2 regions of the Lysobacter sp. 1R34A genome follow, and region 1 is predicted to be linked to the other one. Evidence: predicted binding sites of a transcription regulator. Region 1 holds the regulator's gene; the other holds the start of a gene.
What was found. Region 1 encodes sigma-54, which starts transcription at its own class of promoters, with help from an activator protein. Its sites were predicted from a motif close to TGGCACGNGCNTTGC; they were not measured.
Positions count from the first base shown of each region.

Region 2: a site for sigma-54 is predicted at 5,230-5,244, ahead of glnA (type I glutamate--ammonia ligase). Genes of this name have one in related genera too.

Region 1 is NZ_JBPKJP010000006.1:53,775-68,588, forward strand. It holds gene ACSAMQ_RS03765 (HPr family phosphocarrier protein) at 1-187, opposite strand, end outside; gene ACSAMQ_RS03770 (PTS sugar transporter subunit IIA) at 241-633, opposite strand; gene ACSAMQ_RS03775 (hypothetical protein) at 1,323-1,679, opposite strand; gene rapZ (RNase adapter RapZ) at 2,068-2,979, opposite strand; gene hprK (HPr(Ser) kinase/phosphatase) at 2,976-3,926, opposite strand; gene ACSAMQ_RS03790 (PTS sugar transporter subunit IIA) at 4,085-4,549, opposite strand; gene hpf (ribosome hibernation-promoting factor, HPF/YfiA family) at 4,592-4,921, opposite strand; gene ACSAMQ_RS03800 (RNA polymerase factor sigma-54) at 5,153-6,562, opposite strand; gene lptB (LPS export ABC transporter ATP-binding protein) at 6,642-7,361, opposite strand; gene lptA (lipopolysaccharide transport periplasmic protein LptA) at 7,361-7,888, opposite strand; gene lptC (LPS export ABC transporter periplasmic protein LptC) at 7,869-8,420, opposite strand; gene ACSAMQ_RS03820 (KdsC family phosphatase) at 8,432-8,980, opposite strand; gene ACSAMQ_RS03825 (KpsF/GutQ family sugar-phosphate isomerase) at 9,122-10,147, opposite strand; gene ACSAMQ_RS03830 (BolA family protein) at 10,395-10,634, shown strand; gene murA (UDP-N-acetylglucosamine 1-carboxyvinyltransferase) at 10,825-12,078, shown strand; gene ACSAMQ_RS03840 (DUF3108 domain-containing protein) at 12,417-13,115, opposite strand; gene ACSAMQ_RS03845 (DUF3108 domain-containing protein) at 13,116-13,832, opposite strand; gene purN (phosphoribosylglycinamide formyltransferase) at 13,921-14,604, opposite strand.
Region 2 is NZ_JBPKJP010000048.1:14,489-29,302, reverse strand. It holds partial or broken gene ACSAMQ_RS12360 (tetratricopeptide repeat protein) at 1-344, shown strand, start outside; gene ACSAMQ_RS12355 (YbhB/YbcL family Raf kinase inhibitor-like protein) at 402-1,028, shown strand; gene ACSAMQ_RS12350 (RDD family protein) at 1,149-1,622, shown strand; gene ACSAMQ_RS12345 (DUF4377 domain-containing protein) at 1,646-2,500, opposite strand; gene ACSAMQ_RS12340 (hypothetical protein) at 2,779-3,612, opposite strand; gene ACSAMQ_RS12335 (DUF2750 domain-containing protein) at 3,680-4,171, opposite strand; gene ACSAMQ_RS12330 (undecaprenyl-diphosphate phosphatase) at 4,221-5,027, opposite strand; gene glnA (type I glutamate--ammonia ligase) at 5,322-6,731, shown strand; gene ACSAMQ_RS12320 (TorF family putative porin) at 7,422-8,267, shown strand; gene ACSAMQ_RS12315 (P-II family nitrogen regulator) at 8,314-8,652, shown strand; gene ACSAMQ_RS12310 (ammonium transporter) at 8,724-10,046, shown strand; gene ACSAMQ_RS12305 (helix-turn-helix transcriptional regulator) at 10,310-11,161, shown strand; gene ACSAMQ_RS12300 (VOC family protein) at 11,186-11,545, shown strand; gene ACSAMQ_RS12295 (S8 family peptidase) at 12,050-13,432, shown strand; gene ACSAMQ_RS12290 (TonB-dependent receptor) at 13,927-14,814, shown strand, end outside.

The DNA.
Region 1 (14,814 bases):
GTTTGACGTGGGTGCCCTGGCCGGCGGCGAGCAGCATCACCCCCATGATGCTCTTGGCGTTGACCTCGCGGCCCTTGGCGGTGAGCGTGGCGTTGCTGCGGAAGGCCGACAGCACCTGGACCAGCTTGGCGGTGGCGCGGGCGTGCAGGCCGAGTCGGTTGGAAACAGTCAGGTCGCGTTCGATCATGTCGGGGTCCTCAGGCAATGGTCTTACGCGTCGTTGCGAGTCGCGTCATGCGGTCAGGCGTCATCCAGGATCACACCGTTGCGGGCGCCGGCGGAGGCGACCGCGGGCAGTTGGTCCAGTTCCAGCTCCGAATAATTCATCACCCGCAGCAGCATCGGCAGATTCAGAGCCGACACTCGCCGTACCGGCGTACCCAGCCGCGACACGCGTGCGGCGAGGTTGCTCGGCGAAGCGCCGTACAGGTCGGTCAACACCAGCACGCCATCGCCGTCGTCGACGCGGCGCAGCGCCGCGCTCGCCAGCGGCAGCAGAGCGTCGGGGTCGGCGTCGAACGGGACCTCCAGCGCTTCGGTGCGCAACGGCAAGGGGTTGAGCAGGCGGTTGGCGACGGCGACCAAGGCGCTGCCGATACCGGAATGGGTGATGAGAAGGACGCCGACTGACATGCCGCCAACTTAACAGAGCGGAGTGACAAGCCGGAAGCGCCGAATGCGGCGGTCCGCGGACATGGCAGCGCAGGGCCCGGCCGAACGCCGGGGGGCGCGGGCAACTGTTTGATTCTGCGTTCGCGAATCGCCGTAGGTAGCGGGCGGTGGTGGGGCGGCGCCGCGTCGGAGCGGGCCGTCATTGCCGCAACGCCGCCCAAGCGATGAGAGGCAGCGGATCGAAGGCGCGCTGGCCAAAGCCCGGCGGACCGGGTTCACGAACGCAGCGGGCCGCGAAAACGACCCGCTGCATTACCGGTGATGCGGCGTCACTGCTTCGACGGGGCTTGGTCCGCGGTCGGCGGCGGGGGCGCGGTCGGGTCGGTCGGGGTCGGTTGCGGGTTCTGAACCGGCGGGGTGTCGGTAGGGGTATCGGTCGGCGGCGGCAGATTAGTCGCAGGCAAGTCCGAGGATGGAGCGTCGGCCGGCGGAGCAGTGTCCGTGGCCGGTGCGGGCGCCGGTCCCGGATCGGTCGTGGCCGGGGCCGGCCCGCTCGATTCCATCGGCGCCGGATCGGGTTTGTCGCAGCCGCTCAGCAGGCCGGCCGCAAGCATCACGCCCAAGGCCAGGCCCAGGCTGCGCGGGTGTGTCGGGGAAGTATTCATCGTGATCCTTGGCTGTCGGGAGGGAGGGGCGCGGCGGGCCAGAGGTTATTTGTCGCCGCTGCGCTTGCCATGGCCGGCCTGGTACTCGGCCAGCGACAGGGCGCCGTCGCCGTCGTGATCGTGCATGGCGAAATTGGCGGCGAGGCGCGCATCGAGCGCGGCTTCGTCGCGGCTGATCTTGCTGTCGCCGTTGCTGTCGAGGTCGGTGAAGTTCGCCGGAACGGTGGGATCGGCCGGGGGAGGCATCGGCGCCTGGCCGCGTTGATCGTTGACCGGCGGCTCGGTGCGCTGCATCGCCTCGCCCGGCGGCGCGGACTGTGCTTGGGCCATTACGGCCGGCGCCAGGGCGAGCGCGCCGACCGCAAGCAGCATCGGCGTGAGGCGGCGGATCGTGCTTTTCATGGCGTTGCTCCGTGGGAGGGACGCACCGGAGCGCTCGGCATCCGGCACAGGCCGAACCTAATGCGAGGCCTGCAAGCGTCGCGACACGGCAATGGGAAAATTTTGTAAGGATGCCAAGTCGGTCGACGGCGTGGCTCGGAACGGTTCAGATCGCTGCGATGGGCGCACTACGGATGGCTTGCTTGTCCGCCGCGCCCATTCGCGCCGACGACAGTGCCCCTATGCAGAGGGGCGGCGCCCGGCGGTGGTGAGAAGCCGCAGCGAAGACGAGTGGCGCGGGAGGATGCCGTTCGCGCGCGGTGGCCTGCCTGAGCAGCCCTCAACGCCTTAGCAAATCTCGACCGCTAAGAAAGCCGCATCGAGGCCGGACGAGCGTCGCGCAGCGAACTCAGTCGAGCTCGCGATGGTGCACGGCGACTTCGTTCCAGCCGCGGGTTCGGGCGTGTTCGGCCATGCGTTCGGCCAGGTAGACCGAGCGATGCCGGCCACCGGTGCAGCCGAAGGCGATGGTCGCGTAGCTGCGGGTGCTGTCGGCCTGCAAGCGCGGCAGCCAGGTGTCGAGGAACTGGCTGATCTGCTCGACGTAGAGGTTCACGTCGGCCTGCGCTTCCAGATAGTCGCGCACGCCGCCGTCTCGGCCCGACAAGGGCCGCAACGCCGGGTTCCAGTGCGGATTCGGCAGCCCGCGCGCATCGAACACGAAGTCGGCATCGGCCGGCACGCCGCGGCGGTAAGCGAAGGACTCGAACAGCAGCGACATGCCGGCGTCGCCGCCCATCGCGAATTCGGTGATGACGTGGCGGCGCAGCTGATGGACGTTGAGCTCGCTGGTGTCGACGATCGCATCGGCGATCTGGCGCAGCGGCTTGAGCACCTGGCGTTCGAGCGAGATCGCATCGGCCAGGGCCAGGCCGAACTGGCTCAGCGGATGGCGGCGCCGGGTGTCGGCGTAGCGCTTGAGCAGCACGCCGTCGCTGGATTCGAAGAACACCAGTCGCGGATCGGCGCCGAGCGCGCCGACCGCCGACAGCCATTCCGGGATGTTGGCCAGATCGCTATGGCGATTGCGCACGTCGATGCCGACCGCGAGCTTGGTCGGCATGCCTTCCTCGGCCTTGATCACGTTCTGCACGAACTGCGGCAGCAGTTCCGCCGGCAGGTTGTCGACGCAGTAGAAGCCCAGGTCCTCGAAGGTGTTCAGCGCCACCGACTTGCCCGAGCCGGACATGCCGCTGACGATGACCAGGGTGAAGGCGTTGCCCTCGCCGGACGCGGCGGGGTCGAAAGGGGAATTGCTCACGATTCGCCGCGCTCCAGGAAGTTGCTGTGCCGGGCGATGAAGGCCGCGGCCGGGTCCAGGCCTTTCATGCGCAGGCTGTGCAGCCGCGTCGCCGCTTCGGTCAGCACGGCGAGGTTGCGGCCGGGCATGACCGGCAGCGTGATCATCGGCACGTCGAGATCGAGCACGCGGCGGATGCCGGTGTCGCCGGTCAGGCGTTCGATTCCGGCCGGAACCGGTTCGCTCATCGGCTTGGTCAGGTGCACGATCAGGCGCAGGTATTTGTTGTTCTTGACCGCGGTGTCGCCGAACATCTGGCGGATGTTGAGCACGCCCAGGCCGCGCACTTCGAGCAGGTCCTGGAGCATGTCCGGGCAGGTGCCGTCGAGCACGTCGGGCGCGATCTGGGTGAATTCCGGGGCATCGTCGGCGACCAGGCGATGGCCGCGGGTGACCAGCTCCAGCGCGAGTTCGCTCTTGCCCGATCCGGATTCGCCGGTGATAAGCACACCGATCGAATAGATCTCCATGAACACCCCGTGCAGGGTGATCTGCGGGGCGAGCGCGCGCGCCAGGTGGTATTGCAGGTGATTGAGCAATTCGTGGCCGCGGCGCGGCGAAACCCACAGCGGGGTGTCGGTTTCCTCGGCGGCGATGCGCAGGTCCTCGGGGCAGGGCTGGTCCTTGCTGATGACCAGGGCCAGGGGCCGGAACTGGATGATCTTCTCGATCGTTTCCCAGCGCAGCCGCGAGTCCAGCCCGTCGAGCCAGGTCAGTTCCTCGGTGCCGAGGATCTGCACCTTGTTCGGATAGATCGCATTGAGGTAACCGGCCAGCGACGGGCGCCGCGCGACCGTGTTGACCGCCTCGACCAGGCGGCCGTCGCCGCGTTGGCCGGCCACCCAGCGCAGGGCGAGCCGCTCGCGCTGCTGTTCGAACAGTTCGCCTGCACGGATGCTCTTGCTCATGGGCGGAAGTTTACGAGCAAAGCGATGGCGGTGTCCGCATCGACGCGGAGCCGGCGGGACCGATGCGGCGTGAAGGCGGTCGGCCGGCGCGACGCCGGGTCGCTTGCTGATGGCGGCTCGAACCGGCGCTCGCCTCGACGTGTCTACGAGCGCAAGGCTCAGGCCGCGCTGCGGCGGCAATGATCGAGCAGGCGGTAACTCAGCTCGGCGACGGACGGCGCCGAACGCAATCGCTCGAGGAAGCCGCCGTCGGCGAAGCGTTCGGCGAGTTCGGCCAGCAACTGCAGATGCTGCTGGACGTGGTGCTCGGGAATGGCCATGGCCAGGACCAGGTCCACCGGGTGCCCGTCGATGGCGCCGAAATCGACCGGCTGGGCCAGCCTGAGAAAGGCGCCGCGGCTGTGTTCGAACAGGGGCGTGCGCGCATGCGGGATGGCGACGCCGTGGCCGATCGCGGTGCTGGCGAGCCGTTCGCGTTCGCCCAGGCTTGCGCGCAGGGCGAACGCAGTGGAGGGATTACCGTCGCAGAGCATGCGCGCGGCGACATCGAGCACGGTATTGCGATCGCCGGGTTCGACCAGGATCGCGACCCGTTCCGCACTCAATAATTCATAAAGCGGCATGACGGTGTGTCTGGATCGATGACCGGGCCCCGTAAATCGGGTTCAGCCGACGAATTCGCCGTTGCGTGCGAGGCTTTCGCCGCGGTGGTGGTCGACTTGCTTGCTCTTGTGCTTCATCAGCAGGCGGTCGAGCTTGTCGGCGAGCAGATCGATGGCGGCGTACATGTCGATGGCGGCGGCGTCGCAGTGCAGGGTGCGGCCGGCGATGAGCACGGTGGCCTCGGCGCGATGGTCGGGCTTGTCGAGACTGAGCTGGGTACGCACGTCGAAGGGTTGGTCGAAATGGCGCTGCAGACGGGCCAGCTTGGTTTCCACATAGTCACGCAGGGCTGCAGTGACTTCCAGTTGCTGGCCGTGGGTTTCGATACGCATCGGAGACCTCCTTCACGTCGCGGGAGAATGCAGACTGGGCTCCGGGCCGTCGGTCGTCGACGGCTCGGGGGCCTGTTTGACGCCCTGGCCGGGGCCAGGGATTCCAGCATCGCACGCTCAATTCCAGGTGCAAGTGGCCAGACCGCAACAATGGTCGTAGACCGGGCCTAAGTTGCTGATTCGTTGGGGAAATAAAATCGAAATCCTGCGGGTTTGCGGAATCTGGCGGGCTTACGCCATGCGCACGCGTTCCTGCGACGAGGGGATGCTCATCGCCTCGCGATACTTGGCCACGGTGCGGCGCGCGACCGGCACGCCGGTGGCCTTGAGGGTCTCGGCCAGGCGCGCGTCGGACAAGGGCTTGCGCGGGTTCTCGGCCTCGATCAGGCGCCGGATCATGGCCTGGATCGCGGTGCTGGAGGCCTCGCCGCCGGAGCCGGTGTCGATGCCGGAGGCGAAGAAGGCGCGCAGCGGCATGGTCCCGCGCGGAGTGCGCGCGTACTTGCGGGCGATCGCGCGCGAAACCGTGGATTCGTGCAGGCCGACTTCGTTGGCGACCTCGCGCAGGGTCAGCGGGCGCAGCGCGCTGTCGCCGAATTCGAGGAAACCGGCCTGTTGCTTGAGCAGGCAGCGCGCGACCTTGAGCAAGGTGTCGCCGCGCGCTTCCAGGCTCTTGAGCAGCCAGCGCGCTTCCTGCAGATGCCCGCGCAGATAGCTGGCGTCGGAGGCGCTGGCGTGGCGGATCATGCTTTCGTAGCCGCGATGGATCGAGATGCGCGGGCGCATCGCTTCCGACAGCGCGACCCGCCACAGGCCGTTCTGGCGCCAGATCACCACGTCCGGGGTAACGTAAGTGTCGGTGGAGATCGCGCCCATCTGCGCGCCGGGACGCGGGTCGAGCGAGCGCAGCAACTGCACCGCAGTCTCGACCTCGGCGATGTCGCGCTTGAGTTCGTTGGCCAGGCCGGCCGCGCCGATCCGCGGCAGGCGTTCGAGCGGTTCGCCGGCGATCACCAAAGCCAGGGCCTTGCCCGGGGTGTCGTCGGACAAGGTGCTGAGCTGCAGGCTCAGGCACTCGCTGAGCGAGCGCGCGCCGGAGCCGACCGGGTCGAAGCGCTGCACCTGGTGCAGCACGGTCGCGACTTCTTCTTCGCTGACCCCCATCGCCAGCGATTCGACGATCGCCGACAGGCTTTCGCGCAGATAGCCGTCGTCGTCGATCGCCTCGATCAGGGCCACGCCGATGCTGCGGTCGCGCTGCGACAGCGGGCTGAGGTGCAGTTGCCACAGCAGGTGATCGTGCAGGGTCTCGGCCTCGGCGACCTGTTCGGCCGCGGGCGAGTCTTCGTCGTGGTCGGAAGGGCCGACCCGTTCGTACCAGGTCTCGCCGTCGTCCATCGTCCATTCCGGCTCGACGGTCGGCGCTTCGGCGCCTTCCTCGACGCTCGGCGGCGCGCGCGGCTCGTCTTCGTTGACCGCGGACGGATCGGTCCAGTCGAGCAGCGGATTGCTCTCGATCGCGGTGGCCAGCTCGGCTTCCAGTTCGACAGCCGACAACTGCAGCAAGCGGATCGCCTGCCGCAGTTGCGGTGTCATCACCAGCTGTTGTCCGAGCGAGGCTTGGAGGCGAGGCTTCATCATCGATTGCTAACGCGACCTGAGATGGCTGTCGGCCCGGGCCGCGCGTCGTGGGCGTCGTCCGCGCCCGGTAACCGCAAGGTTACAGACGGAACTGTTCGCCCAGATAGACACGACGGACATCGGGATTGGCCAGCAGCGCGTCCGGAGCCCCCTGCGCGAGCACGCCACCGTCGTTCAGGATATACGCCCGGTCGCAAATGCCCAAGGTTTCACGGACGTTATGGTCCGTGATCAACACTCCGATGCCGCGATTCTTGAGATGGCGCACGATTCGCTGGATCTCGCCGACCGAAATCGGGTCGACGCCGGCGAAGGGTTCGTCCAGCAGCATCAGGCGCGGGCGGGCGGCCAGGGCGCGGGCGATTTCGACCCGGCGGCGCTCGCCGCCGGACAGGCTGGCGCCGAGCTGCTCGGCGACGTGGGTCACCTGCAGTTCCTCCATCAGGCTGGCCAGCTCGCGCTCGATGCCGGCGCGGTCGAGGTCGTCGCGCAGTTCCAGCACCAGTCGCAGATTGTCGGCGACGCTGAGCTTGCGGAACACCGAGGGTTCCTGCGGCAAATAGCCGACGCCGTACTTGGCGCGGGCGTACATCGGCTCGGCGGTGATGTCCTTGCCGTCGAGGACGATCTGGCCGGCATCGGCCGGGACCAGGCCGACGATCATGTAGAAGCAGGTGGTCTTGCCGGCGCCGTTGGGGCCGAGCAGGCCGACGACTTCGCCCGCATCCAGGGTCAGGCCGAAGTCGCGCACCACCTCGCGCGAGCGGTAGGCCTTGCGCAGGCCTTGCGCGACCAGCATCAGCCGCCTCCCTTGGCCGGCGCGGCGGTCTTGCTCTTGGGCTGCAGGCGCATGTTGACGCGGCCGCCGGTGCCGCCGCTCTCGACCTGGCCGGTCTTGGAGTTGTAGACGATGCGCTCGCTCTTGATGGTGTCGCCGTTCTTGTCGACGTAGGCGTTGCCGGTCAGGACGATGGTGTCCTTCGGCATGTCGTACTCGATCTTGTTGGCGCGGCCGTTGAACGGCGAACCGTCGTCGAGCTCCTGCTTCAGCGTCGCCTGCGAGCCGGTCAGGGTGACGAAGCTGATGTCGCCCGCGGCACGCTTGATGTCGGCCTTGGCGGCGTTGATGACCAACGTGCCCTGGACGATCTTGACGCCGCCGGTGAGCACGCAGGGGCCGGAATCGGTGCTGACCGAGCAGTTGCTGCTGTCGGCGCCGACGTCCATGGGCTGGTTGCGGTCCGAAGAGCGCGCGAGCGCGGCCGCCGGCGCCAGCAGAAGGGCGACCAGGCACAGCGCCGGCCAGTTAGCGGGCTTTCGCTTCATAGCGGACCTTGACGTTGGGAATGGTGACGTTCTTGGTTTCGAGATCGGCCTGCAATCCCGACCCGTTCATTATAGTGCCGGGCTGTATCAACCTCACCGGAACGGCCGAGGTGGCCTTGTTGGTGTCGGGGAACAGGTTCAGCTCCTCGGTGGCGATGTTGATCGGCTTGCCCTCGGCATTGGTGCTGTCGGCCTTCACCTGGCCGCGCAGGCGCACTTCGTCGCCCTCGGCGCTGACCCAGCCGCGCTGCGAGCGCACTTCCCAGGCCCCGCCGTTGCCGCCGGCCTTCGGCGGGATCAGGAACAGCGGGGTGGTGACGTCCAGGGTCTTCTCGTTCGGGTCGCGGGTCAGCTTCGGCGCGCGCAAGGTGAACGATTCCTTGCCCTGCTTGTTGAGCACGACCGCCTCGAACTGGTTGAGCACATAGTCCGGACGCGCCTCGGCGCGGCCGTCGCCGTCGTTCTTGTCGCGCTGCGACCACAACGCCCAGCCGCTCAACGCGGCGGCGGCCATCAGAATCAGGGTCAGCATGCCGCGCCAGCTCATCCGAGCGCACCGGTCAGTACGCGCTCGGCGTGGCCTTGCGCCCCGAGCAGCAGGTCGCACAGTTCGCGCGCCGCGCCTTCGCCGCCGCGCGCCACGGTGCGCCAGTGCACGCGCTCGCGCACCCACGGGTGGGCATTGCCGGGGGCGACCGACAGGCCGACGTGGGGCAGGATCTTGAGGTCGGCGAGGTCGTCGCCCATGAACGCGACCTGGTCCAGCGACAGCCCCAGGCCGGCGGCGATCTGCTGCACGCAGGCGAGCTTGTCGGCGACGTCGCCGTGAGCAGTGGCGCCGAGCTCGGCCGCGCGCTGGGCGGCGATGACGCCGCCGCGCGCGGTGACGAAATGCACGGCGATGCCGTATTTCCCCAGCAGCGACAGGCCCTGGCCGTCCTGGACATGGAAGCTCTTGAGCTCGCGCCCCTCGCTGTCGTAGGTCAGCCGGCCGTCGGTCAGGGTGCCGTCCACGTCGAAGCAGGCCAGCCGGATGCGGGCGGCGCGTTCGCGGACTTCAGCGGGATAATCGTTGAGGTGGCTGTAGGGCACAGGTTTGGCGCTCGGTATTTCGGGACTCGGGACTCGGGTTTCGGGACTCGACTCGAATTTCGGGAATTTGGAATTTGGCAGGAAAGCTCTGATGCTGTTGCGAGTCCCGAGTCCCGAGTCCCGAGTCCCGAGTCCCGGCTCTTAAACCACTCTCGCACGCAACAAGTCGTGAATATTGAGCGCGCCGACCACGCGGCGTTCAGTGTCCACGACCAGCAGGCCGCTGATCTTGTGGGTTTCCATCAGCTGCGCGGCTTCGACCGCGAGCGCGTCGGCGCCGATGGTCTTGGGCGAGCGGGTCATGACCTCGGCGATGCGGGTCGAACGCAGGTCCACGCCGGCGTCGTCGAGGGTGCGGCGCAAGTCGCCGTCGGTATACAGACCGATCAGGCAGCCGGCGTCGTCGACGATCGCGGTCATGCCCAGGCGCTTGCGGCTCATCTCGACCAGGGCTTCGCTGATGCTGGCATCGGCGTGGACCCGCGGCACTTCGTCGCCGGCGTGCATGATGTCGGTGATGTGCAGCAGCAGGCGCCGGCCGAGCGCGCCGGCCGGGTGGGAGCGGGCGAAATCGTCGGCGGTGAAGCCGCGCGCTTCGAGCAGGGCCACCGCGAGCGCGTCGCCCATCGCCAGCGAGGCGGTGGTGCTGGAGGTCGGCGCCAGGGCGAGCGGGCAGGCTTCGGCCGGCACGCTGACGTCGAGGTGGACGTCGGCTTCGCGCGCCAGGGTCGACTGCGGCCGGCCGGTCATCGCGATCAGACGGTTGCCCTGGCGCTTGAGCACCGGCAGCAGCATCAGCACCTCGTCGCTCTCGCCCGAGTAGGACAGGGCCAGGACCACGTCGGCGTCGGTGATCATGCCCAGATCGCCGTGGCCGGCTTCGCCCGGATGGACGTAGAACGCCGGGGTGCCGGTCGAGGCGAGGGTCGCGGCGATCTTGCGCGCGATGTGGCCGGACTTGCCCATGCCGGTGCAGACGACCCGGCCGCGCGCGGCCAGGACCAGGTTGCAGGCGGCGGTGAAATCGCCGTCGATGCGGGCCGCGACCGCGGCCAGCGCCTGGGCCTCGATCTCGAATACGCGGCGGCCGCTCTGGGCCAGGCCGGCCTGCGCCGCGGGCGACTGCAGGACGACGGGATCGAGGGCGGGGCGTGCGGAGCTGGTCATAGAGAGGCCGTTTCGAAGGTCGCCATTTCGGACCGGAGGGCTTTCCGCTAGGCTAATCCGTCAATTCTAAGCGGTTCGTCCGCCCAGCGCCGTCCCCGCGGCAGATCCCCTCCCGGCAGGATCCGCTCTGGGCAGCGGCCACCCCGTATTCAGCCGGCCTCCGGCCACGCAGCGCGCCTGCGTCGTCCGCTTGCCGCTTCATCCTTTTGGCCCGCATAACGGGCCGCGTCCTCCAGAGGCTCGAGTAGTGAACGCCGAAACCATCCGCACCCTGATCGAACAAGGCCTGCCCGGAGCGCAAGCGCAAGTGCGCGGCGACGACGGCGTCCACTTCGAGGCCACCGTGGTCGCCGAAGCCTTTCGCGGCAAGCTGCCGCTGGCGCGGCACCGCCTGGTCTATTCGACCCTGGGCGAGCGCATGGGCGGCGAAATCCACGCCCTGGCGCTGAAGACCCTGACGCCCGAAGAAGCGGGCAACCCGAAGTAAGCGGCCCGGGCAAGCGGCCCGGCCAAGCGGCCCGGGCAAGCAGCCGAGAATGCGCGGCCAGCCAAGCGGCTGCGCGGCGGGCGGCCGCCGCTGGGCCGGTGCCCGGCGGCACTTCACCGGGACCTCACCCGTCCCCGGCCGTCTGCTCTTACCATTACCGATTCTCCATTTCCCATACCCGGCTCCCTAAATGCAAAAAATCGTGGTCGAAGGCGGGCAGCCGCTCAATGGCGAAGTCCAGATTTCCGGCGCCAAGAACGCCGTGTTGCCGATCCTGTGCGCGACCTTGCTGGCCGATGCGCCGGTGACGATCCGCAACGTGCCGCAGCTGCACGACGTGCTGACCACCGCCAAGCTGCTCGGCGAGCTCGGTGCCGGCGTGCGCAGCGAAGGCGCGACGATCACCGTCGACCCGACCACGGTCAACAGCCATGTCGCCCCGTACGAGCTGGTCAAGACCATGCGCGCCTCGGTGCTGGTGCTCGGCCCGCTGCTGGCCAAGTACGGCGAAGCCGAAGTCTCGCTGCCGGGCGGTTGCGCGATCGGTTCGCGACCGGTCGACCAGCACATCAAGGGCCTGCAGGCGCTCGGCGCCGAGATCGCCGTCGAGAACGGCTACATCAAGGCGCAGCGCAAGGGCCGCCTGAAGGGCGCGCGCTTCGTGTTCGACGTGGTCACCGTCACCGGCACCGAGAACGTGCTGATGGCCGCGGTGCTCGCCGAGGGCACCAGCGTGCTCGAAAACGCCGCGATGGAGCCCGAGATCGTCGACCTGGCCGACTGCCTCAATGCGCTCGGCGCGCGGGTCGAGAACGCCGGCAGCGGCCGCATCGTCGTGCATGGCGTCGAAAAATTGCACGGCGGCAGCCACGACGTATTGCCCGACCGCATCGAGACCGGCACCTTCCTCGTCGCCGCGGCGATGACCGGCGGCCGCGTCACCGTCACCCACAGCCGTGCCGACACGCTGGACTCGGTACTCGACAAGCTACGCGACGCCGGCGCCCAGATCGAAGTCGACGGCGACCGCATCACCCTCGACATGGGCGGCCGCCGCGCGCGCGCCATCGACATGGTGACCGCGCCGTATCCCGCGTTTCCGACCGACATGCAGGCGCAGTTCATGGCGCTCAACTGCGTGGCCGAAGGCGTGGGCGTGATCAACGAGACGATCTTCGAAAACCGCTTCATGCACGTCAACGAACTGCTGCGCCTGGGCGCCGACATCCGCGTCGACGGCCACACCGCGGTGATCCGAGGCGTGCCCAAGCTCAGCGGCGCCCCGGTGATGGCGACCGACCTGCGCGCTTCGGCCTCGCTGATCCTGGCCGGTCTGGTGGCGCAGGGCGAAACCACCATCGACCGCATCTACCACCTCGACCGCGGCTACGAAAACATCGAAGCCAAGCTGTCCAAGCTGGGCGCGAAGATCCGCCGGGTGTAAGCGGGCGTTTCTCGACGCCCTCGCGACCGTCCGTTTCCCTTGGTAATTACCCCCGGGGGCGAGGCGGCCGCAATGATTCGCCTCCCTTGCAAAGGGGCTGCGCCTTGCGTTGTTCGTGTGCCGATGAAATCGGCTGGCGGGGGGCGTTTGCTCTGCGTTCGGCGAAAGTTGCCGTTATAAAGCGGAGCGAATCTCCCGGTCGCGCTGCCAAGTCGAATCCCTCTGCGGAAGGAGTGCCCAGGCTCTCGACGCACTCCCGATCCATCTTCCGCCAACAAAAAGCCCCGCCGAAGCGGGGCTCTCGCGCATCGCGGCCATGCCGGCGCGGCGGGGCAGGCTCAGCGCACCGATTGCACGCGCAGGTCGATCGCGTCGGCGCCCTTGTCGCGCTGCAGGATGCGCGCCGGCACGGGCATGCCGGGGACCACCCAGGCGATGGTCTCCTTGTCGCCGTTCTTGCTGACGAGCTTGGTCGCCTGCTGCGACTTGCCGCCGACGGTGATCGCTTCCTTGCCTTCGACGGTGTAGGTCAACTGCTTGACCCGGCCGTCCTCGACCATGCGGTAGCTCAACGGCTTGCCGGAGGAGGCGTCGCGCACCAGCGCGAGGTTGATCAACAACGCGTCCAGGTCGCCGGCCTGCAGCTTGATCGGGCCGGCGCGGTCGGGCTTGACGTCGCCGGTCCAGGTGGCGACGCCGCGCGCCCAGTCGTAGCTCGCGCTCTTGTTCTTGTTCTTGGTCAGCACCTTGCTGCTGTCGCTGCCGCTGATCGGGCGCAACTGGCCGGCCTTTTCCTCGAACACGGTCGACTGCTGCAGATTGGCCAGCGGACTGGTCACCGCCAGGCTGTACTTCCAGCGGTTCGCGCCGGCGGCGGCGACGGTCATGCGGCCGTTGCCCTGCATGCCCATGTAGCTGGCCGAATAGTCGGCGCTGAACGGCTTGATCGCGAGCGCCGGGGCGCTGGCCAGGGCCAGCGCGGCAGCGAGCAAGGCAAAACGAACCTTGCGGATTCGACTGTTCGTGTGGGTCGTCATTTATTCGTTGACTCCTTTGTATTCGACCAGACGCAGATCGTACGTGTCCTGGCCATTTTCGCGCTGCAGGATGCGCACCGGGGTGGGAACGCCGTCGACCACCCAGATCGAGGTTTCCTCGTTGCCGCTCTGCACGCGGTTGACGCGCATCGCGTTGAAGCTCATGTCGTCGACCTTGACGCCTTCCAGCTCCTGGGCCACCAGGTATTGATGGGGGCGGGCACGGCCGGAATCCACGAAGCGGTAATTCAGCGTCTTGCCGGGCTGAGCGTCGCGGACCACGGCGAGATTGATCAGCAGGCCGCTCATGTCGCCGTCGGCCAGGGGGATCGGCTTGCGCCGGTGCTCCTTGACGTCGCCGCTCCACTGCGCGGTGCGCTTGTTCCAGTCGTAAACGCCGGTGATCGTGCGCTTGGAGAACAACACCTTGCGGACCATGGTCTGGCTGAGCGGGCGGTAGCCGTCGCCGACCGTCTCGAACAAGGTGCTTTGCTGCGCGGCGGCGCCGGCCAGGCCCATCATGCCGCGCTCGGCATGGATGTTCAGGTCGATCCGCCAGTGGCCGCCCTCGGGCTTGACCTGCATGGTCGCATCGCCGAGCGCCTTGCCGCTGTTGAAGACCTGGTAATTGGCCACGAACGGTTCCAGCGCGGCGGCGCTGCCGGGAAGAGCCGCGCCGATCAGCACGGCCATGAACAGGGGCAGAGAGGACTTCATGGGCAACGCGGGGATCCTGGAGGGCTCGATTGGCGGCGCGTGGACCGCGTGTGCGAAACGCGTTGGACCCCTGCGCGGGGCGCGGCGTTCAGGCCGCGAGGCCGGTGGCCGGGTGGGTCAGATCGCCGGCGAAATCTAAACGCAGCGGCGTAAATAGCGGATGACCGTCGAGGGTGACGGTTGCGCCGTGTTCAGCCAGGCGGCCGCTGGCGGCCAGTCGCATGACCGCGAGCAAGAGCGGATGCTCGACGCCGAGCACGCGCTGGGCCAGGGCCTCGGGCGTGTCGCCGGGTTCGATTGCGACGACGGCCTGGGCGATGACCGCGCCGGCGTCGAGTTCGGGAATGACGAAGTGCACGCTGGCGCCGTGCTCGCGCTCGCCCTCGGCGAGGACGCGGGCGTGGGTGTGCAGGCCGCGGAACTTCGGCAGCAGCGAGGGATGGATGTTGATGGTGCGGCCGCGGAAGCGTTCGACGAAGGCGTCGCCGAGGATGCGCAGGTAACCGGCGCAGAGGATCCAATCGGGCCGGCTGGCGGCGACGGCGTCGGCGAGATCGGCGTCGAAGGCCTCCCGGCTCGGGTAGGCCTTCGCCGGGGCCGACCAGCGCAGGGCCTCGGGCACGCGCTCCAGCGCGGCCGCGCCGGGTTTGTCGGAGAACACCCCGACCACCTCGGCGGCCAGCCGGCCGGCGCCGATGGCGTCGAGCACGGCCTGCAGATTGCTGCCGCGGCCCGATGCGAGGACGGCGATCCGGGGAAGCGGCTGGGACATTGCGGGCCATCAGGTCGAGACAGGCCGGCATTTTAAGCGATTCGCCGGGTGCGCGATCTGGCGGTTGGGGGCGGTGAAAGAGGAGGTGGAGAGGGCATGCGCAGGAAGCCGGGCGTGTCCTGGCTTGTGCTCGTGTCGTTGCCGAGGGTGGGCCGGGGATCGCCGCTCGCCAGGGCGCCGCCGCGACCATCCGGTCTCGAGGCCGCGGCC
Region 2 (14,814 bases), on a different contig from region 1:
TGCTCGACTGGCTGGCCTTCGGCAGCACCACGCCGTACGCGCTGGAAACGCCCGAGGCCGGCGCGCGCTGGCTGGCCCAGACCCTGGACCAGGTCGCCGACCTGCACGAGCACGATCTGTTCCCGCACAACCTGGTCAAGCTCGACGAGATCCTCGACGACCCGGGCGCGCTCGCCCAGGCGGTCGCCGACACCTTGCGCATCCAGGTGTCGCTGCCGAACGATCTGTCGCTCGGCGGCGCGCGCCTGGCGCCCGGTCGCTGGCGCCAGTACACCGGCCCGCTCGGCGAGGCCTTCGCCCTGCTCAAGCCGGTCGCGCGCCGCCTGGGTTATCCGGAAAACTGAGCCGCCTATCCACGCACCGACGGCGCGCCCGCCGCGCCGTCGCTCCAGGAGCCCGACATGCGTATCCACAGCAACAGTTTCGAGCACGGCCGGCGCCTGCCGGCCGAATTCGCCGCCGGCCAGGCCACCGCCGACGGGGTCGGCTTCGCCGCCAACCGCAATCCGCACCTGGCCTGGGACGGCGTGCCGGCGGGCACCCGTTCGTTCGCCTTGCTGTGCATCGACCCGGACGCACCGACCGTGCCGGAGATGGTCGACCGCGACGACGTGCAGATCCCGGTCGATCAGGTGCGCGGCGATTTCTTCCACTGGGCGATGATCGATATCCCTGCCGCCGTCACCGAGATCGCCGCGGGCAGCTGCAGCGACGGCGTGACCGCGCACGGCAAGCAAAACCCGGCCGGTCCGGCCGGATCGCGCCAGGGCATCAACGACTACACCGGCTGGTTCGCCGCCAATCCGGACATGGCCGGCGACTGGTACGGCTACGACGGCGCCTTTCCGCCGCCGAACGACCTGCGCCTGCACCGCTATTTCTTCCGCGTCTTCGCCCTCGACGTCGAGCGTCTCGAGGTCGGTCCGCGCTTCACCGCCGGCGAAGTGCTGTACGCGATGCAGGGCCATGTGCTCGGCCAGGCCACGACCTATGCGACGTATGCGCTGAATCCGGCGGTTGCCGGCTGATCGACGGCGGCGCACGGCCTCGCCGTTGCGAGCGCGCACCGCGATTGCGGGCGCGCTGTCGGTTGCCCTAGAGTCCGCCGAGGGATTCCGCTTCGGGACCGACAGGGGAGCACGATCGACATGGACGACAACCCGTATCACGCACCGCAGACCGCGGTGCAGTTGGACGAGCGCATGGCGAAGTTGGAGGCGGCGAGCTTCCTCCGGCGCTTCTTCAACTACCTCATCGATTTCGTCGCCTGCTATGCGATCGGCTTCGTGATCGCCTTCGCGTTCGCCTTGTTCGGCGGGGAAGGCGCGCTGGCCGCGATGGACGAACCGAACCTCCTGCGCGACTACGCCATCGGCATCGGCTTGATGTTGGCCTACTACATCCCGCTCGAAGGCATGTTCGGCGTCACCGTCGGCAAGCTCATCACCGGCACCCGCGTGGTCGACGAACAGGGGCGACCGCCGGGTTGGGGTCAGGTGATCGGGCGCACCTTCGCGCGCCTGATCCCGCTCGAGCCGTTCTCGGTGCTGTTCTCGGACAGCCGCCGCCCGGCCGGCTGGCACGACCGCCTGCCGAAGACCCTGGTGGTGCGGACGCGCTGAACCCAGCGCGTCCGCGACAGCGCTTACGACTTCGGCGGCGGCACCAGTTCGCTCTCGACCACCATGTCGAGCACGTAGGCCACCGACGAGGCGTCGGCCGGCGGGTTCTTGATGTCGAACTTCTTGACCCGCACGACGTTGCGCACGCCGGCTTCGTGCTTGTAGCCCTCGATGTCCTGGTACAGGAACTGCCACTCGCCCGGCGCCTGCGAGACGCCGTTGGCGTCGTAGCTGCGCTCGCGCACCCACAGGCACTGGTGCTTGGGCATCAGCGGATGCGGGCAGGTGCGGCGCTGCGCGTCGACTTCGAAGAACATCGTGGTGCCTGCGCTGCCGTAGCGGGTTTCCGCGGTCGGTTCGCCACTGAGGCTCAGCTTGCTACCCGAAGCGGTCGTCAACAGCAGGCGCGGCTGCGGCGCCTGGCCTTCGATGGCGAATTTCGCGTTGCCTTCGAGCTGCCTGGCGATCTCGCTGTCCATCTGCATCAGGCGCTGGTCCTGGCAGGCCATCAAGGTGGTCTGGAACTGCTTGACCTCGATGCGGTCGCCCTTGAGCGCGTACATCGCGCCGACATGGTTGCAGCCGCCCGACACGCCGAGGCGGTCCTTGACGAAACTCAGCTGCAGGCCGTACTTGCCCTCGCGCTGCAGCGCGGCGATCGGCTTGCCGGCGCTGTCGGTGGCCGAGTCGAGTTTCCACTTGTAGCCGCCCAGGTCGATGGCGGAAGTCGCCGGCGCGGCATCGGCCGGCGCGGCGCTGTCCTGGGTGGGCTTGGCGGTGTCGCCGTTGCCGGTGCTGTGGGAAGGCGCGGCGCAGGCGGCGAGCAGGGCGAGCGACAGCGCGGCGGCGGACAAAACGAGGGGGCGGGTGATAGTCATGGGGCGGGATGATCCAATGTTGGCTGCGAAGACAGGATCAACGGCCGCGCGCGGGCCATGGGGTTGGCCGCGTTCAGCCGCGGGTCGGGCAGGCCGGTCATTGAGCGACGGTCCACCCGCGCTGCTGTGCGCCTCGCCCGGCTCCGGCATCCAGGGGCGCCGGCAGCGCGCGGCCGCCGGCGGCGGTGGCGAGCAGAACTTGCAGCGGTAGCCGGTCGCCACCGACCAAAGGCGGGGACGAGAAGCGAACCGGTTGGGCCGCAAGGCGGATGCGATCGTCAATCGCCGCGTGGATCGACCGACGCGCAAGCCGGGGTCTCGGGTTGGATGCGGGCCTGGGCGTCGCGATACTCCTTGACGTAAACCACGCCGGGCACGCCGTGCGCATCGACGATGTCGAAGCGCCGCACCCGCAAGGTCGAGCGGAAGCAGGCTTCATGGCGATAGCCTTCGATCGGGTCGCGCTGCCAGTGCCAGTCGCCGACCGGAATGCGGTTCGCCCCTTCGCTGCGAACCTGCCGCACATGCAGGCAGCGCTCGCGACGCCTCGACGGCGGCGGACAGCGGCGCTCGTCGTCGATCTCCAATTCGAGTGGGGTGCCGGGGCTGCCGTAGCGCGTCTGCGCGGTCGGCACGCCGACCAGGCTGATGCGTGCGCCGTCGTCGTGGGTGATCAGCAGCTTGTGCGTGTCGCCCTCGGCGACGATCGCGAATTGCGTGTTGACGGTGGCCAGGCGGAAGAAGGCGGTGTCCATCGCGGCGTCGCGCCTGCAACCGGCGGTGGTCTGGATTGCGCCCTGGTCGTCGCGCAGCAGTCGTTTGCCATCCAGCTTGTAGCGGCCGCCGACCGTGTTGCAGGCTCCTTTCAATTCGAATACGCCGTCTTGGTAGCGCGCATGCAAACCACGATGACGCGCTCCGCGCAGCGCGCCGACGCGGCGGCCCCACGCGTCGGTGGCCTCCAACGGGTACCAGTCGAAGGCGCGCAGCAAACCGGCCTGGGTCTGAGGCAGCGAGTAAGCCGGCGCGGACTGCCGGCTGGCGGCCACCGAGCCCAGCGAGATCGTCGTCAGCAATGCGGCCGCCAATGCGAGGCAGAACAATCGATTCATGGCGCGACACTCCTTGTCGATCAGCGATAGGCGTCCCAGTCGAACGCGCCGGCGCGCGGTTCGGGGTTCAGCCTTTGGGTTTGGCGAACTTCTGCGCCAGCTCGCGCTGGGCGCGCTCCAGGTCGAGGCCGCCGTCGCTGTCGTCTTCTTGCTCGCTTTCGTCGGCGAGCACGGCGTCGATATGCCCCAGCAGTTCCGCCGGGGTGACTACCGCGCACTGCATCGTCGTGTTCGGAAACACGCCGACGCCGAGGCCGGCTTCGGTCAGCGCCGGCGCGGCCTTCGCGCGCCAGGCTTCCAGCTCGCGCAGCACCGGCGCATAGCCCTTGAGGTTCGGCGCGGCCGCCAGGGCGGCGCGCGCGGTACCGGTCGAAGGCCACACCGGCAACAGCTCCTGGCCGTCGTCGTCGAACAGGGTCAGCACGAACTCGCCGGATTCGGCGACCCACAGCTGCCCGGTGCGCGCGACCGCCGCGACGAAGGCGGCGTAGCGCTCGGGCCCGGACAACTGGGCGTAGTCGAGCAATTCCTGTTCGGCGGCGCGATCGGCTTCGTTCATGGCGGCGGCTCCTGCCGGTGAGGCGGTGCGGTCAGCTGGGCGATCTCATTCAACTGCCGGACGGCATCAGCAGCAACAGCGCTGCGCCGAACACGAAGCGGTAGATCGCGAACGCGGTGAAACGGTGGGTCTGGATATAGCGCAACAGCCACTTTACCGCGATGAAGGCGGTCACGGCCGATGCGACGAAGGCTACCCCGAGCGCGTTCCAGTCTTCGTTGGCGGCGGCCGGGGTGCCGAGCACGCCGAGCAGCTCGTAGCCGCTGGCCGCGAACATCGTCGGGATGCCGACCAGGAAGGTGAACTCGGTCGCCGCGGCGCGGCTGGTGGTGCCGGCTAGCAGGGCGATGAAGATCGTCGCACCCGAACGCGAGGTGCCCGGGAACACGCCGGCGACGACCTGGGCGATGCCGACCAGGGTCGCGACGGTCCAGGTGATCTCGCTGCGTTCGCCGAGCGCGGCGGCGCGCTTGGCGGCGAAATGCTCGGCCGCGATCATCCATACGCCGCCGAGCACCAGCGCCCAGGCGATCGGCAGGACCTGGTCGGGCAGGCTGAAGCCGGCCTTCTTGACCGCGATGCCGAGCACCGCGGTCACTCCGAAGGCGACGGCGAGCTTGTACAGGTAGTCGCGGTTGTCGCGCTCGGCGAAGCCGGTCGCGAGCGTCCACAGCCGGCGCCAGTAGATGACCACCACGGCGAGGATCGCGCCGGCCTGGATCGAGATGTTGAACAGGTCGGAGCGGTGTCCGAGCCAGTGTTGCGCGATCAGCAGATGTCCGGTGCTGGAGATCGGCAGGAATTCGGTGATGCCTTCGATGATGCCGAGGAGCAGGGCGGCGAGCAGGTCGGTCATTAGGGGCGGGGGTCTTGGTCGGGGGCGGAGAGGCGGAGCGCGCCGCCGCGATCGGGGGTTCGCGGCGGCGCGCCAGAATAACGGAAAGCGTGTTGCACTAACTTGGTGCGAATGCCCGGTTTCGCGCCTTCATATGGTGCGTCCCGATCGCGACAGATCCACGATTCTTTTTTATTTCATGGGCTTAGAGGGAGTTGAAAGTTGGCACGACGCTTGCTTCCCTGTCAGGCAGGCGGCGTCAATGCCCTCGCGTTGCACGACTCTTACTCCCGACTCCCCTTTCCCGGAACGAACATGTCTCTCGAACAGGTCGAAAAGCTCATCAAGGATCACAAGGTCGAATTCGTCGACCTGCGTTTCACCGACATGCGTGGCGTGCAGCACCACGTGACCTTCCCGAAGTCGATCGTCGAGCCTTCGCTGTTCGAAGACGGCAAAATGTTCGACGGCTCCTCGATCAGCGGCTGGAAGGGCATCAACGAGTCGGACATGATCCTGCTGCCGGATCCTTCGACCGCGTTCCTGGACCCGTTCACCGCCGATCCGACCGTCGTGCTGACCTGCGACATCCTCGACCCGGCGACCATGCAGGCCTACTCGCGCGATCCGCGCGGCGTCGCCAAGCGCGCCGAGGCCTACCTGAAGTCCAGCGGCGTCGCCGACCAGGCCTTCTTCGGTCCGGAACCCGAGTTCTTCATCTTCGACTCGGTCCGTTACGCCAATGAGATGGGCCACACCTTCTTCCACATCGATTCGGAAGAAGCCGCCTGGAACTCGGGCAAGGAATACGAAGGCGGCAACAGCGGCTACCGTCCGGGCGTGAAGGGCGGTTACTTCCCGGTCGCCCCGCTCGACTCGCTGCACGACATCCGCGCCGAGATGTGCAAGACCCTCGAGCAGGTCGGCATCGAAGTCGAAGTGCACCACCACGAAGTCGCCAACGCCGGCCAGTGCGAGATCGGCACCAAGTTCAACTCGCTGGTAGCCAAGGCCGACGAGCTGTTGACGATGAAGTACATCATCAAGAACGTCGCCCACCGCAACGGCAAGACCGCGACCTTCATGCCCAAGCCGATCGTCGGCGACAACGGCAGCGGCATGCACGTGCACCAGTCCTTCGCCAAGGGCGGCGTCAACCTGTTCAGCGGCGACGGCTACGGCGGCCTGTCGCAGATGGCGCTGTGGTACATCGGTGGCGTGTTCAAGCACGCGCGCGCGATCAACGCCTTCACCAACTCGGGCACCAACAGCTACAAGCGCCTGGTGCCGGGCTATGAAGCGCCGGTGATGCTGGCCTATTCGGCCCGCAACCGCTCGGCCAGCTGCCGCATTCCCTACGTCGCCAACCCGAAGGCGCGCCGCATCGAGATGCGCTTCCCCGACCCGATCCAGTCGGGCTACCTGACCTTCGCCGCGCTGATGATGGCCGGCCTGGACGGCATCAAGAACCAGATCGACCCGGGCGCGCCGAGCGACAAGGACCTCTACGACCTGCCGCCGGAAGAGGAGAAGGGCATTCCGACCGTGTGCCACTCGCTCGACCAGGCGCTCGAAGCGCTCGACAAGGACCGCGACTTCCTCAAGGCCGGCGGTGTGTTCACCGACGACTTCATCGACAGCTACATCGCGCTGAAGATGCAGGAAGTGACCAAGTTCCGCGCTGCGACTCACCCGCTCGAATACCAGATGTACTACGCCGTCTAAGGAGATTGCCGCATATGTACATCGGGTCTTCGGATCGGCAGGTGTCCGGCCCGGTCCTTGCGGACCGGGCGCTCACCGGGCCGGAATGCGCTTCAACGCATTCCGGAAAGCGCCCGGCTCGCCCGCTCGAATACCAGATGTATTACGCCGTCTGATCGCCATGAACGCATCCATCCTCGCGCCAGCCAAGCGTTATCCCGATCGCCCGCGCCGCTTCGATGCGGCGCGGCGGGATGACGCGCGGCGGCGCGCGCAGGCGATGCGCGAGATGCAGTAAACCAGCACACGGCCCGGGGCTAACGCTCCGGGCCGTGTCGCTTTCAGGGAAGAGCACCCACCCGGGCGACGCCACTCGCCTCCATCCGTCCGATATCGGCCATGGCCGACGTCGCGGGAGCGGCTTGCCGCAACAAACGCAGGACACGAAACGCAAAGCCCCTTACCACCGAAACCCTCGACCGCGGCATCGCACACAGCACGACGAGTACGCAGCCATCGAGCCGCGACCGATCGACGCGCGCCGCCGCGGACCCGACCCACCACAGGAGGACAGCCATTCGACGCAGGCGCGGACCGCAGAGTCCGACCGCGCGTCCATCTCCGGCCCGAGCACGACGAAGGCGTCGACGCGGCCGGAACGCAACGAAGCAATGACCGGGGAGGGGCCACCGCTTATGAGGAGCCTGCGTCATGTCGTTAGATAGCAAAACCGAAAGCGCCGGCGCCACCGGCAAGACCGCGCGAGCCAAGTACGCGCGATCCAAGACCGCACGAGCCAAGACCACACGAGTCCAAGCCGCGCTTGCCACCGCGCTCGCGTTCGCCGCACTCGCGGCCACGACTGCACACGCCGGAACCTCGGGCTCGGTGAGCCTGACCAGCGACTACCTGTTCCGTGGGGTGTCGCAGACCAACCAGAACCCCGCCTTGCAGGGGGGCATCGAATACGCGCACGACAGCGGTTTCTACGCCGGCGCCTGGGGCAGCAACGTCAGTTGGCTGTCCGACACCGTCGTGATCGGCGACGACATCTCCAACAGCCTCGAACTCGACGGCTACGTGGGCTACCGCGGCAAGGCCGGCGAGCTGTTCTCCTACGACGTCGGCGTGCTGACCTATTACTACCCCGGCGACTACCCGAGCGGCTTCAACAGCCCCGACACTACCGAGATCTACCTCGGCGGCACCCTGGCGCCGTCTCAGACCGTGTCGGTCGGGCTCAAGTACTCCCATGCCGTGACCGACCTGTTCGGCTATGCCGATTCCGACGGCAGCGGCTACCTCGACGCCAACCTCAACTGGACCTTCCAGCCGAGCTGGACGCTCAACGTACACGGCGGCAAGCAGTGGATCGAGCACAACAAGGATTTCGAGTACGCCGACTGGAAAGTGGGCGTGACCAAGAGCTTCGACAGCGGTTTCTCGGTCGCGGCCGCCTACAGCGGCACCGATGCCGAAGAGGCTTACTACACCAACGCCCACGGCAACTTCCTCGCCGACGACGCTTTCACCCTGACCGTGACCAAGGCGTTCTGAGCACGCCCGGCGCACGACCGCACACGAACCACCACGGAGCCGCGAGATGAAACTGATCATTGCCATCATCCGCCCGTTCAAGCTCGACGAGGTGCGCGAAGCGCTGACCGAAGTCGGCGTGTCGGGCATCACCGTCACCGAAGTCAAAGGCTTCGGACGCCAGAAGGGCCACACCGAGCTGTACCGCGGCGCCGAGTACGTCGTCGATTTCCTGCCCAAACTCAAGATCGAGTGCGCCGTCCCCGACAGTCTGCTCGACGCGGCCCTGGAATCGATCCAGAACGCCGCCCGCACCGGCAAGGTCGGCGACGGAAAAATCATCGTCCTGCCGGTCGAGAACACGGTGCGCATCCGCACCGGCGAACTCGACGACGACGCCCTGTGACCCTCCACGCGAGAAACGAAATGAACCACACGATGATCGAATCCCGCTCGCGCGAGCGGATCGCAAGCCCCATGGCCCTGGCCGCCGCACCGGTGTTGGCGTTGTTGTCGGCCGGCGCCGCGCGGGCGCAGGAAACCGCCGCCGCGGCCGCGCCGGTGGTCGACAAGGGCGACGTCGCCTGGATGCTGACCTCGACCCTGCTGGTGCTGCTGATGACGGTGCCGGGCCTGGCCCTGTTCTACGGCGGCTTGGTGCGCTCCAAGAACGTCCTGTCGGTGTTGATGCAGGTGCTGGCGGTGTTCTCGCTGATCGTACTGCTGTGGGTGACTTACGGTTACTCGCTGGCGTTCGGCGGCGGCAACGCCTTCATCGGCACCTTCGACAAACTGTTCCTCAAGGGCGTCGACAAGGCCTCGCTCGCGGCCACCTTCACCGCCGGCGTGTCCCTGCCGGAGTACGTCTTCATCGCCTTCCAGTCGACCTTCGCCGGCATCACCGGCGCGCTGATCGTCGGCGCCTTCGCCGAGCGCATCAAGTTCTCGGCGGTGCTGCTGTTCTCGGCGATCTGGTTCACCTTCGCCTACCTGCCGATCGCGCACATGGTCTGGTACGGGCCCGACGGCTATCTGTTCGCCAAGGGCGCGATCGACTTCGCCGGCGGCACGGTGGTGCATATCAACGCCGGCATCGCCGGCCTGGTCGGCGCCTACTTCGTCGGCAAGCGGGTGGGCTACGGGCGCGAGGCGATCAAGCCGCACAACGTCACCTTCACCATGATCGGCGCGTCGCTGCTGTGGGTGGGCTGGTTCGGCTTCAATGCCGGCTCCAACCTCGAAGCCACCGCCGGCGCGGCGCTGGCCTTCCTCAACACCTTGCTGGCGACGGCCGCGGCGGCGCTGGCCTGGAGCCTGGTGGAGAAGGTGATCAAGGGCAAGCCGTCGATGCTCGGCGGCGCTTCGGGCGTGGTCGCCGGCCTGGTCGCGATCACCCCGGCCTGCGGCACGGTCGGTCCGTTCGGCGCGATCGCGATCGGCGCGATCGCCGGCGCCTTGTGCGTGTGGGGCGTGCACGGCCTCAAGCGCCTGTTGCGCGCCGACGACGCCCTCGACGTATTCGGCGTGCATGGCCTCGGCGGCATCATCGGCGCCTTGCTGACCGGCGTGTTCAGCTCGCCCACGCTCGGCGGCTTCGGCCTCGGTGCCGGCAACGACAGCATCGCCGAGCAGCTGGGCGTGCAGGCCCTGAGCGTCGGCATCACCGTGGTCTGGTCGGGCGTGGTCTCGGTGGTCGCCTTCGCGATCGTGAGGCTCGTGGTCGGTCTGCGCGTGCCGGAGGAATCCGAACGCGAAGGCCTGGATATCACGACTCATGGCGAGTCGGCTTACGAGAGTTGAGGGTTGTGTGAGGGAGAGTAAACAGGAGTGAGTGGGGAGGAGTGAGTAGGCAAGGCGAGCAAAGAGTAGGCAGGAACTAGGAACGAGTGGGCTGTTGGTCTAGGCGACGCCCCGAAGCGATACGGTATTGGCGCCGACCCCGCCTGATCCCGCCCGCCCCCTCGAGCCTCGTTCTCACTCCTCGCTTCTCACTCCTCTCCACACTGCCAAAGCGCGCAACCCGGTCATTGCCAGCGCTGCCGCCCGGGCCTAGCATCGGCGGCATGCAGATCATTCCGCTCAGCGAAGGCGCATCGCTCCACGCGGTCGACTACCGCTGCGGGGCGGGGCCGCGGGATGCGCCCTTCGTCGAGCGTCACCGCAGCCACTGCATTTCCTACGTGCGCCGCGGCAGCTTCGGCTATCGCGTGCGCGGCGAGGCCTACGAACTGGTCGCCGGCAGCGTGTTGGTCGGCCGTGCCGGCGACGAGTTCCTGTGTACCCACGAACACCACGGCTGCGGCGACGAATGCCTGTCGTTTCATCTGTCGCCGGCGCTCGTCGACGAACTCGGCGCGAACAGCGCGTTGTGGCGCGCCGGCGGCGTGCCGCCGTTGCCGGAACTGATGGTCTGGGGCGAACTCGCCCAGGCCGCGGCGGAGGGGCGCAGCGATCTCGGCGTCGATGAGGTCGGCCTGCTGTTGGCGCGGCGTTGCGTCGACACCGTCGATGGTGCGGCTGGCAAACGCCTGCGGCCGCGCGCCGCCGATCGGCGCCGCGCGGTCGAGGCGGCGATGTGGCTGGACGCGAACGCGCATCGCGCGGTCGGCCTCGACGACGGCGCGCGCATCGCCGGGATCAGCGCCTTCCATTTCCTGCGCCTGTTCGCCGATGCGCTCGGGGTCACTCCGCATCAATACCTGCTGCGTGCGCGCCTGCGCCGCGCCGCATCCTTGCTGGCCGACCCGCAGCGGCCGATTACCGAGGTCGCTTACGACAGCGGCTTCGCCGACTTGTCCAACTTCAGCCGCAGCTTCCATCGGGCCGCCGGGGTCTCGCCGCGCCGCTTCCGCCAGGCCGCGCGCGGCGACCGCAAGATTTTCCAAGAACGCATCGGCCGCGGCCCGGCAAGCTGACCTCCCTTTCGAGGAGGTTCCCTCATGTACGACCACGTCGGTTTGAAGGTACGCGATCTCGCCGCCAGCCTGAAGTTCTACCGTGCCGCATTGAAGCCGCTCGGCCACGTCGTCGGCTCCAGCGACGACAGCGGCGCCGGGCTCGGCCCGAAGGACGCGCCGGCACTGTGGCTGTATCCCGACGGCGATGCGCGCGGCGGTGCGCATGTCGCATTCCGCGCCGGCAGCCGCGCCGCCGTCGACGGCTTCCATCGCGAAGGCGTCAAGGCCGGCGGCCGCGACAACGGCGGCGCCGGGCTGCGCGAGGATTACGGCGCCGGCTATTACGCCGCGTTCCTGCTCGACCCCGACGGCCATAACGTCGAAGCGGTCTACATGGAGTAAGCCGACGAGACATTGGCCGTTGCCGTGGCCGCGACGCCGGCGCCGCGAGCGTGCCGGCGGCGCGACCGCGGCCGCCTGGGCGATGCGTCGTAAGCGGCTAACTTCTGCCGGCGCATCGGCCGGCGGGCCTAGGCGCGCCACTCTCGGTTGCAATTTTCCAATGGCGAAAAAATAGCCAGTCAGGATTTTCACGCCTGTCGTCGCAGTTCGAGCGTAGGCGCGAACGGCGCAGGTGCAGCGCATTCGTTCAGTCTCCGCGCGACATCGCGTTCGAATCCCATATCCATCCCGCTCGTTCACGAATGCGCTGTGATGCAGATGCATTTGCGTATTGCGCGTCCGGCGTCAGTGCCTAGGCTGCCTAGCGCGGACATAGCGCTGTGTCCGCGCCACGTCCGGACGCGCTCGCGCAAGACCGCAGTCCTCGAAACAGTCGATCGCGAGAGAGAACCAGGACGGTTCCGCCGCATACCGCGGCCTACGAAACCTCACGGGAGTTTCGCAATGTCTCAGCCATCAGTCTCCACCCTGCGCCGGCATGCGCTGGCGGTCGCCACCGTTTCCATCCTCCTCGCCGCGCCGGCGTTAGCCGCCGACCGCGTCAACCTCAGCAGTCTCGATCCCGACCGGCCGGTCGCCGGTTTCGTCGTCGCCTACAAGTCGGGCACGCCGAAAGCGCTCGACTTCCAGCGCGAACTCAGCACGGCCGTCGCCGTGCTCGGCCGCAAGGACCTGAGCGTCAAGCACGCCGGTCCGGTCTCGACCGGCGCCGAACTGATCGAAGTCAGCCGTCCGCTCGACGTGGTCGAAGCGACCACGCTGATGCAGCGGATCGCGGCCAATCCGGACGTCGAATACGTCGAGCCCAACTCGATCTTCCAGCCGATCCTGACCCCGAACGACCCGAGCTACCCCTCGCAATACGGCCTGCACGGCGTCGCCGGCGGCATTCGCGCCAACACCGCCTGGGACAACGGCTATCAGGGCCAGGGCAAGATCATCGCGGTGATCGACACCGGCATCACCGCGCATCCCGATCTCGCCGCCAACCTGACCTCGCCGGCCGGCTACGACTTCATCACCAACGTCGCCACCGCCAACGACGGCAACGCCCGCGACAGCAACCCGGCCGACCCCGGCGACTGGTGCGGCACCAATCCGTCGAGCTGGCACGGCACCCACGTCACCGGCATCGCCGCGGCGGTCACCAACAACGCGGTCGGCGTCGCCGGCACCGCGTTCCGTTCCAAGGTGCTGACCGCGCGCGCGCTCGGCAAGTGCGGCGGCACCCTGGTCGACATCGCCGATGCGATCACCTGGGCCTCGGGCGGCACCGTCGCCGGCGTGCCCGCGGTCGGCGCCAACAAGGCGGTGGTGATCAACCTCAGCCTCGGCGGCAGCGGCACCTGCAGCTCGACCTTCCAGAACGCGATCAACGGCGCGGTGTCGCGCGGGGTGACCGTGGTGGTCGCGGCCGGCAACAGCAACGCCAACGCGGCGAACTTCCAGCCGGCCAGCTGCCTTAACGTGATCACCGTCGGCGCCAGCACTTCGGCCGGCGGCAAGGCCAGCTTCTCCAACTGGGGCACCACATCGGTGGTCGACGTGGCGGCGCCGGGCGTGGGCATTCTGTCCACGCTCAACAACGGCACCACCACCCCGGGCGCAGCCAGCTACGCCAACTACAACGGCACCTCAATGGCGGCGCCGTTCGTGGCCGGGGTGGTGGCGTTGATGCAGTCCAAGCCCGCGCCGGACGAATCGCCGGCGGTGATCGAACGCCTGATCAAGTCCACCGCGCGTCCGTTCCCGGTGCCGCCGGTGCCGCCGCAGTTGATCGGCACCGGCATCGTCAATGCCGACGCCGCGACCGACGCGATGCCGTAGTCGGGTCCATCGTTCGCAAGGCACGCCCGGAACCCCGGCTTCGGCCGGGGTTCTTCGTCGGCGCGTCTCGCCGGAGGCGAGCGGCGAGGGCGTCGACGCGGCGTGCGCGAACGCGTGATGCATTGCGCAAACCGGTGCGCACCCGGCGCCGCGCAACGAACGTCGAGTGCCATCGGCGTCGTCGCCTGCGCCCCCGACTTTGGTTGCACGCCGGCAACGGCGGCGCGCGCATTGAAACCGCTTACGTGCCGGTGAACGCGCGTTGCGCGTGATCCGCATCACGCTCCCGCTAGACAGTCGTCCCGGCATCGGCACGAGCGTCGATCGAGCGTCGCAACCATGTTGCATCGCCGCATTCTGTCCTCAAGTTGACAGCGCTGTCATGGCCGCGCTACAAGCTTTCCGCACTGCCGCCGGTCCGACTTCGCGGCGCGCGCTCACACCACACACAACAACGATCGGCTCGCAGCCGGCCCCGGGGAGGGGATGTCCTGATGAACCTGCCTATGCACCAGCGTGTCCGCGGTTCGACCTTGAGTTTTGCGATCTTCGCCGCGCTGATGGCCGGCCATGCCGCCGCCCAGGACACCGCGTCGTCGCCCGCCGAGGCGCCCGCCGCATCGGGCAAGGAAGCCACCGACCTGGATTCGGTGATCGTCACCGTCGAACGCCGCGAGCAAAGCCTGCAGAAGTACGCCGGCACCGCGCAGGCCTTGTCGCAGGACGATCTGCGCGGGCTCGGCATCAATAACGAGCTGCGCCAGATGCAGGTCGCTGTGCCCGGCCTGAGCATCGCCAACCAGGAAGGCGCGACCGAAGTCTTCATTCGCGGCGTCGGCTCGTCCAACAACACCGAGCTCGGCGACCCGGGCGCCGCGCCGCACGTCAACGGCGCCTACATCCCGCGTCCGCGCGGCCTCGGCGGCATGTTCTACGACCTGGAACGGGTCGAGATCAACAAGGGTCCGCAAGGCACCTTGCGCGGCCGCAACGCGCTCGCCGGCACCCTCAACATCGTCACCAAGAAGCCCGAACTCGGCGGGCAGTTCAGCGGCTACGTGCAGGGCGAAGTCGGCAACCGCGACCAGAAGGGTTACGAGACCGCGCTCAACTTCCCGCTCGGCGAATACGCCGCGCTGCGTTTCGCCGGTTATCACATCGAGAAGAACGCCGGCTTCAAGAACGTCGGCCTGTGGCAGCACCTCGACCCGGCCGGCATCCAGGACGACAGCGCCGGACGCCTGTCGTTCCTGTACGAGCCCGACGACAAGCTGTCGGTGTTCGCGATGCTCGATGTCGGCCGCGAGCTCGGCACCGGCTATCCCGGCGCCGGCCTGTTCCGCGCCGCCGAGGAGGGCTATACCTCCGAAGACATCGACATG